Regions from separate parts of the Citrobacter sp. FDAARGOS_156 genome, predicted to be linked through region 1. Evidence: predicted binding sites of a transcription regulator. Region 1 holds the regulator's gene; the other holds the start of a gene.
What was found. The regulator PhoB, encoded in region 1, activates phosphate uptake and scavenging genes when phosphate is short. The targets are predictions, from matches to a motif close to CTGTCATAAAACTGNCNNAT.
Positions count from the first base shown of each region.

Region 1 (4,255 bases):
AAGGCCGCGGTCCAGACGTGCTCGCCTGCCTGCAAACCAACCATTGGGGGGAAAATAATGTTACCTGCACCAACGAACAGTGCAAATGTCATAAATCCCAGTGCGATAATATCGCGCGATTTTAACTGATGGGTCATAAAGTCTTACTGCCTGTGGATGTGGTGTTGAAAACGTTTAATTTTCTGCCTTTCCCTGCGGGATGATACAGCGGCATTTTTAAGCAATTCCAGCGGGAAATTCTCCCGGTCTGGCGCGGCGAAGAATAGTTTTTCGATTTACCGCGTAAATGCAGTCGGTATGACAGCATTTGATGCGCAATTTAAACGCTTATAACGTTTTAAAGCAAGGTGGGATCTAAAAACCAGAACAATATAGTGATATGAAAAATTGAACCAGCACAAAACACCATTCCCTGGAAAAAGACATGGGTAATCATGCGAACAAAAAACAATCAAACGTCGTAAAATTCAGGAGCTACTTATTGACTACAACAAAAAAAGCCAGCTCGCGCTGGCTTTTGGAAAGATAAACTTACGAATACGTTTTAACCGCTATTTTTGGCAATTAAACGTTCCGGGATCACGAAACTAAATCGCGTTCCCTGGCCTGGTTCGCTGTCGATATTCAAACGGCTGTCGTGATGATGCAGGGCATGCTTAACGATGGCCAGCCCGAGTCCGCTACCGCCCGTTTGCCGCGATCGCGCTTTATCTACGCGATAAAAACGCTCGGTCAGGCGTGGAATATGCTCGGCGGCAATACCTGGACCGTTGTCTTCCACACAAAATTCCGCCCCCGAGGCCACATGCTGCCAGCGTACGGTAATGTGCGTTCCCGCAGGGGTGTGGTTCACCGCGTTATAGACGAGATTCGAGATAGCGCTACGCAACTGCTCCTCGTTACCCCGCACGTTCAGGCTGTTATCAACATCAAAAGTAAACGTATGTTTGTGCTGGCTCAGCGTTTGCGCTTCGTGCTCAACCACGCGCAGCATCATGGGCACATCGACCTTCTCATTCAGTTGCAGCGTCGGCGCAGCCTCAATTTTTGACAGCGTTAGCAGTTGCTTCACTAACCCTTCCATACGGTACGTTTGTTCACGCATGGTATGCAGCGCTTTTTCGCGCGTTGTCCCTTCCAACGGATGCTCCTGCATCATTTCCAGATAGCCTTGCAGCACCGTCAGCGGCGTGCGCAGCTCATGACTGGCGTTGGCGAAAAAGTTACGTCGGGAACCTTCCAGTTGATGCATCTGCGTAACATCACGCGCCACCATCAGCAGTTGCTTATCGGTGTAGGGCATCACGCGAATTTCCAGATGCCGTCCGGTGTTGAGTACCAGATTAATTGGCCGACTAAAGTCGCGTGTTTTCAGATACAGCGTAAATTCCGGGTAGCGCAGCAGATTAAGGATATTTTGCCCGCTATCGTCCGGCCAGCGTAACCCTAAAACCTGCTGTGCCAGTCCGTTACACCAGAAAATCCCGCCTTCTTCGGTGGTTAGCACCACTGCGTCGGGCAGTGATTCGGCGCCGCTGCGAAAGCGTTTAATGAGGTTACCCAATTCGCGACGGCGCTTTTTGTTACGCAGCTGCATTTGATGCAGCCCATATAACAACGGCTCCCAACTGCCGCGCCCCGGCGGCGGCGTCATACTTCTGTCGACCCATAGCCACCAGGACAAACGTAATAAATTCCAGAAATGCCAGATAAGCAGGCCCGTTACCGACGCCAGTAAAAACCAGGGTAGATAACCAAAAAAAGCGCTAAGGATAAAAGCCGGTATGCAGCAGAGGATCAGCTCCAGTACCAACCTTTTCCATGACAATCGTTCTAGCAAACGTCTTACTCCATTTACGGCCTAATCCATCAGGCCATGATTCTTGTCAGTCAGAAGCGGGTCGAAAAACGATATCCCGTCCCGCGAACCGTCTGCACCATACGATCGTGTCCGCTATGCTCCAGCGCTTTACGCAACCGACGAATATGCACATCCACTGTCCGGTCTTCCACGTAGACATTGGTTCCCCAGACATGATTGAGGAGTTGTTCACGGCTGTAGACGCGCTCAGGGTGGGTCATAAAGAAGTGCAACAGTTTGAATTCGGTGGGTCCCATATCCAGTGGATCCTCGCCGGTCATCACACGGTGCGAGGTAGGGTCAAGACTCAGCCCTTGCATCTCGATAACTTCTTCCACCGCCATGGGGGAAATACGTCGTAAAACGGCTTTAATACGCGCCACCAGCTCCTTCGGAGAGAACGGCTTAGTAATATAGTCATCCGCACCGGTTTCCAGACCCCGCACACGGTCTTCTTCTTCACCGCGCGCCGTCAGCATCATCACGGGGATATCCCGCGTCATCGCTTCCCGTTTGAGGTGTTTAATAAACTGTAGACCCGAGCCGCCGGGAAGCATCCAGTCAAGCAGGACGAGATCCGGCCAGGGTTCATTAAGTTGGTTCACAGCACTGTCATAGTCTTCGGCTTCTACGGGTTGAAAACCGTTTTGCTCGAGCACGAAGCAGACCATTTCACGAATTGGAGCTTCATCTTCTACGACCAGAATACGTCTCGCCATGATTTGCCCTGTTTATAATTAAATCGTTTGCCATCAATACCGTGGCATTATGCGTCACTTTTATGACAGATTTATGAAAAGATAGTCCAGGTTTAACGCAGCCAGGCGAATTATGACAGCCCGGAAACAAGATATTACCGTCCTTGCAAGGTTATAATCTCCGCCATCGTTTTTTTGTCATGGAACTCTTATGCGCATCCTCCACACGTCTGACTGGCATCTGGGCCAAAATTTCTACAGCAAGAGCCGCGCCGCTGAACACCAGGCCTTTCTCGACTGGTTGCTGGAAACGGCACAATCCCATCAGGTGGATGCCATTATTGTGGCAGGTGATATTTTTGATACTGGTTCACCGCCAAGCTACGCCCGCGAGTTGTATAACCGTTTTGTTGTCAACCTACAGCAAACAGGCTGTCATCTGGTCGTGCTGGCAGGAAACCATGACTCCGTTGCCACACTCAATGAATCTCGCGATATTCTGGCGTTCCTCAACACCACGGTCGTTGCCAGCGCCGGCCATGCGCCGCAGGTACTGCCGCAACGCGACGGCACGCCGGGGGCTATCCTGTGTCCGGTTCCTTTCTTACGTCCGCGCGACATCATTACCAGCCAGGCTGGGTTGACCGGGCAAGAAAAACAGCAGCATTTATTAGGTGCAATCACCGACTATTACCAACAGCAATATCAGGACGCCTGCGCGCTGCGTGGCGACCAGAATCTGCCAATTATTGCGACAGGGCATCTGACCACCGTCGGCGCCAGTAAAAGTGACGCCGTACGCGATATTTATATTGGGACGCTGGATGCTTTTCCGGCACAAAATTTCCCACCGGCGGATTACATCGCGCTGGGACATATTCACCGGGCACAGGTCATCGGCGGTACGGAACATATTCGCTATTGCGGCTCCCCGATTGCACTGAGTTTTGACGAGTGCGGCAAAAGCAAATGCGTCCACCTGGTGAGCTTTGAAAACGGTAAGCTGAGCGCCGTTGAAAACCTCATCGTACCCGTAACCCAACAACTTGCCGTATTGAAAGGCGATTTAGCGACGATTAGCGCACAGCTGGAACAATGGCGTGGCACGCAACAGGAACCGCCGGTGTGGTTAGATATAGAAATCGCGACCGATGACTATCTGCATGATATGCAGCGCAAAATCCAGACTCTGACCGAAGACTTACCGGTAGAAGTCTTATTGGTGCGTCGTAGTCGTGAACAACGCGAGCGCATCATGGCCAATGAACGACGTGAAACGTTGAGTGAATTAAGCGTGACGGAGGTGTTTGACCGCCGTCTGGCACTGGAAGAACTCGACGATCCACAGCGTGAGCGCCTGAATCAGCTGTTTAGCACAACCTTACACACGCTCGCCGGGGAGACCGAAGCATGAAAATTCTCAGCCTGCGTCTGAAAAACCTCAACTCTCTGAAAGGGGAATGGAAAGTTGATTTCACGGCAGAGCCTTTTGCCAGCAACGGGCTGTTCGCCATCACCGGTCCAACCGGTGCCGGGAAGACCACCCTACTGGACGCCATTTGCCTCGCGCTGTACCACGAAACACCACGACTCAATACCGTATCGCAGTCGCAAAACGACCTGATGACCCGCGATACGGCGGAATGTCTGGCCGAAGTTGAATTCGAAGTCAGAGGCGAAGCCTATCGCGCATTCT
Region 1 covers NZ_CP014030.2:1,436,396-1,440,650, reverse strand. The annotation lists gene brnQ (branched-chain amino acid transporter carrier protein BrnQ) at 1-137, opposite strand, end outside; gene phoR (phosphate regulon sensor histidine kinase PhoR) at 545-1,840, opposite strand; gene phoB (phosphate response regulator transcription factor PhoB) at 1,891-2,580, opposite strand; gene sbcD (exonuclease subunit SbcD) at 2,771-3,973, shown strand; gene sbcC (exonuclease subunit SbcC) at 3,970-4,255, shown strand, end outside.

Region 2 (4,255 bases), 950 kb from region 1:
CAGCCAGTACCGTAGGTGTTCTTCGCCATCCCTTCTTTCACGCACAACTGGCCGAATAGTGCAGCCTGCTGGTCACCCGCGATACCGGAGATAGGAATACGTGTGCCGCCTTTACCACCGATGTTGGTCTGGCCATAGACTTCAGAAGAACGACGCACTTCTGGCAGCATGGCACGCGGAATGTCCAGCGCATCCAGCATCGTGTCATCCCAGTCCAGGGAGTGGATGTTGAACAGCATGGTACGCGAGGCGTTGGTGTAATCCGTGACGTGTACGCGTCCCTGAGTCATTTTCCAGATAAGCCAGGTGTCAACGGTACCGAACAGCAGTTCGCCGCGACGAGCGCGCTCACGCGAGCCTTCTACGTGGTCGAGGATCCACTTCACCTTGGTACCGGAGAAGTACGGGTCAATCACCAGGCCGGTGTTGTTACGGATGTATTCTTCCATGCCATCGCGCTTGAGCTTTTCGCAGATATCTGCGGTACGACGACACTGCCACACAATGGCGTTATAGATTGGTTTACCGGTCTCACGCTCCCAGACGATGGTGGTCTCACGCTGGTTGGTAATACCGATCGCTGCAATTTCATCGGAACTGATATCGGCTTTCGCCAGAACTTCAACCAGCGTAGAGCTTTGGGTTGCCCAAATTTCCATTGGGTCGTGTTCTACCCAACCTGCTTTCGGGTAGATTTGTTCGAATTCGCGCTGTGAAACGGCAACGATATTCGCATCGTGGTCCATTACGACCGCGCGGGAGCTGGTGGTGCCCTGGTCGAGCGCAACGATATATTTTTTTTCAGTCATAATTTTTGTCCCGTAGTCACATTACAGCGAAGCTTTTTGTTGAGTGTTAGCCGCCGCGTCTTTTTCTTCAATCGCGCAGACATCGCACGGTAAATGGCGACCAATCAGTTTGCGATATGCCCATGCGCCCAAAATCGCGCCGGTAATCGGGCCAAACACCGGAACCAGGAAGTAAGGGATATCGCGACCACCTGTGAAGGCAATCTCACCCCATCCGGCCATCCAGGCGAAGAGTTTCGGTCCGAAGTCACGTGCCGGGTTCATCGCAAAACCGGTCAGTGGGCCCATGGATGCACCAATAACGGCAATCAGTAAGCCGATCAGCAGCGGTGCCAGTGGACCACGCGGTACACCATTACCATCATCGGTCAGTGCCAGAATCAGCCCCATTAGAATAGCGGTAATGACCATTTCAACCGCGAAGGCCTGCACAAAATTGATATGCGGGTTTGGATAGGTGGAGAAAGTACCTGCCAGATTGAGGCTTTCTACACTACCGCGCACGATATGGTTCGTTTGTTCGAAATCGATGAAAAGATTGTAATAAAGCCCGTAAACCAGTGCCGCTGCGCAAAAGGCGCCGGCAATTTGCGAAATAATAAAAGGAACGACTTTGCGTTTGTCAAAACACGCAAACAGCCATAGTGCGATTGTGACTGCTGGATTCAGGTGTGCGCCAGAAACGCCTGCGGTCAGATAGATAGCCATGGCTACCCCCAGACCCCAGATGATACTGATTTCCCACTGACCAAAAGTAGCCCCGGCCACTTTGAGTGCAGCGACACAACCCACACCGAAGAAAATCAACAACCCGGTACCGAGGAATTCAGCAATGCACTGGCCTTTCAAGGTTGATGTTTGACTCATAATCGGATCCTGAAGAGTTTAATGTTTATTGTATGCGAGAAGGTCACTGACATCCCCGGAGCCGGTAGGCACACTGTTAATTTATCGTTAACGCTCAAAAACGAGAAATATCGAAATTAAAATGTGTGTACTCCATCAACAAAATGAGCGTTTTCGCGCCATTGCGCGGTATTTGTTATACAAAAATAGTGTGAGCTGAATCATTTCACCGATCATCCTGTTAACACTTAAGAGTTATGACAGTTGTGTCACCAGGACAAAGATTAAAAGTGTTGCAAACCGCGATCTGCGCGGGATGCCGCTGGACAGGGATGGCGCGGCTTCATACAATCGGTGTTAAGTAGTGTGCGCTCGTTTTTATTAAGGCGTCGCCGGTTATCGGGACGAGGATTTTTATCCATCAACGCCTTGCAATTCAGGAGAGGTATGACGATGTCATTAGAAGTGTTTGAGAAACTGGAAGCAAAAGTACAGCAGGCGATTGATACCATCACGCTGTTGCAGATGGAAATCGAAGAGCTGAAAGAAAAGAACAACTCACTGTCGCAGGAAGTTCAGACTGCACAGCAGCAGCGTGAAGAGCTGGAGCGTGAGAACAACAACCTGAAAGAACAGCAGAACGGCTGGCAGGATCGTCTGCATGCCCTTTTAGGTCGTATGGAAGAAGTCTAATTACGCTTCATCTTTCGTGCCGTAGCTGCGTTGGCTGCGCTCAGTTACCCCAGTCACGTAGTTTACTACGCTCCTGGGGATACCTTCGTTTGCCGCCTTGCTACAACACGAAATCTATTGCGTAATCGTTCCTGTGTAGGCCGGATAAGGCGTAAGCCGTCATCCGGCAATACAATCGTTTTACCGTAACACAACGTTAATTTCAGGCATTCAAACCCCCATCTACGTCCAGACCAGTGCCGGAAATCTGCCCAGCCGCTGGGCTTGCCAGAAACGTCACCGCCGCTGCAACATCCTCCGGTGTACCGTAATGCCCTGTCGCAATAAGCTGCCGTTGGGATTCTGCCTGCTCGCCATCTGCCGGGTTCATATCACTGTCAGTTGGGCCGGGATGAACAAGATTAACGGTAATACCCCGTGGGCCGAGATCGCGAGCCAGGCCACGGGTTAGCGAGTTGAGCGCTGATTTAGTCATCGCGTAGACAGCAATTCCCGGCTGGGCGACGCGGTTGGCAAGACAACTGCCAATATTGATGATTCGCCCACCTTCAGGGAGATGCGGCAGCGCGGCCTGTATGGCAACCACCACGCCACGGATATTCACGTTAATCAATGCGTCGATGTCCTCCAGTGACAGCGACTCCAGCGGGCCGCCACGTGCGATCCCTGCGTTGTTGACCAGAATATCCAGTCCTCCGAGTGACTGTACAGTGCGGTGTACGGCGTTCTGAATCGCCTGAGCGTCTGCACTGTTTGCCTGAATCGCCTCACCATGGCGGCCAAGCGCTGTAATTTCATCGGCAACGGCCTGGGCTTTCTCCGCAGATTTTTCATAGGTTATAACAACATCAGCACCGGCTTTCGCCAGCGACAGTGCAATGGCGCGCCCTAATCCACGACTGGCTCCGGTGACCAGCGCTTTTTTACCTGTCAGATCGATATGCATGATGACCTCGTGATGAGAGTGATGAGATTCATCATTAGGTATAGAGAGAGTTTTTTCTTCGTCAATGCGCAGGATAGGGGAATCGGAAGGGTGGTGTGGCAAAAAAAAGCCAGTCAGTTGTTTAACCGACTGGCATCACACCAAATTGCGGTGTTTTCTTTACTCGATATCGAGCGGGTCTTCGGAGAGGATTATCCCGGTGTTGTCGGCGTACAGGTGGTCGCCAGAGAAGAACGTTACGCCGCCAAAGTTGACGCGCACATCGCTTTCCCCGATACCTTCTCCTGAAGCACCGACCGGAATGGCAGCAATCGCCTGAATGCCGATATCCAGTTCTTCCAGATCGTCTACCTGACGGACTGAGCCGTAGATGACCAGACCTTCCCATTCATTCTGTACGGCCAGTCGAGCCAGTTCGGCATCGACCAGCGCACGACGGACAGAACCGCCGCCATCGACCAACAGAATGCGACCACGGCCATTTTGTTCGAGCAGATCGTACAGCAACCCGTTGTCCTCGAAACATTTTACCGTGATGATTTGTCCGCCAAACGACGACCGTCCTCCAAAGTTAGAGAACAGTGGTTCCACGACGTTGACATCTTCCTGATAGATGTCACAAAGCTCGGATGTATCGTATTTCATAGGCTCAACGTTCAGTTGCTGCGAGAATTTTTAGTATATCGCGCTATGTGTACTGTTGGCAAAATCATCAATTGTTAATTGATATTTGTCAGTTAAAGAGACCACTGACTTAAGAAAATTCCAACGACAAACAGCAGGTTAGTTAACAATGCCGCTTTTACGGTGCGTTCCAGCATCGGGCGCATTGCCGCTGGATCCATCTCACGCATCACGTATCGCGCCTGCTTAATCAGTAGCGGAGCGGCGAGGATAAACAGCCATCCCCACAGGCTTTGCAGTGAAAACAGGTTAAACAGCGCCAGGCAGACCAGCGTCC
Region 2 covers NZ_CP014030.2:485,366-489,620, forward strand. The annotation lists gene glpK (glycerol kinase GlpK) at 1-809, opposite strand, end outside; gene AL515_RS02385 (MIP/aquaporin family protein) at 831-1,676, opposite strand; gene zapB (septal ring assembly protein ZapB) at 2,103-2,348, shown strand; gene AL515_RS02395 (SDR family NAD(P)-dependent oxidoreductase) at 2,551-3,294, opposite strand; gene rraA (ribonuclease E activity regulator RraA) at 3,454-3,939, opposite strand; gene menA (1,4-dihydroxy-2-naphthoate polyprenyltransferase) at 4,032-4,255, opposite strand, start outside.
Region 2: AL515_RS02385 (MIP/aquaporin family protein) is a predicted target of PhoB. The motif match lies at 1,900-1,919, and genes of this name have one in related genera.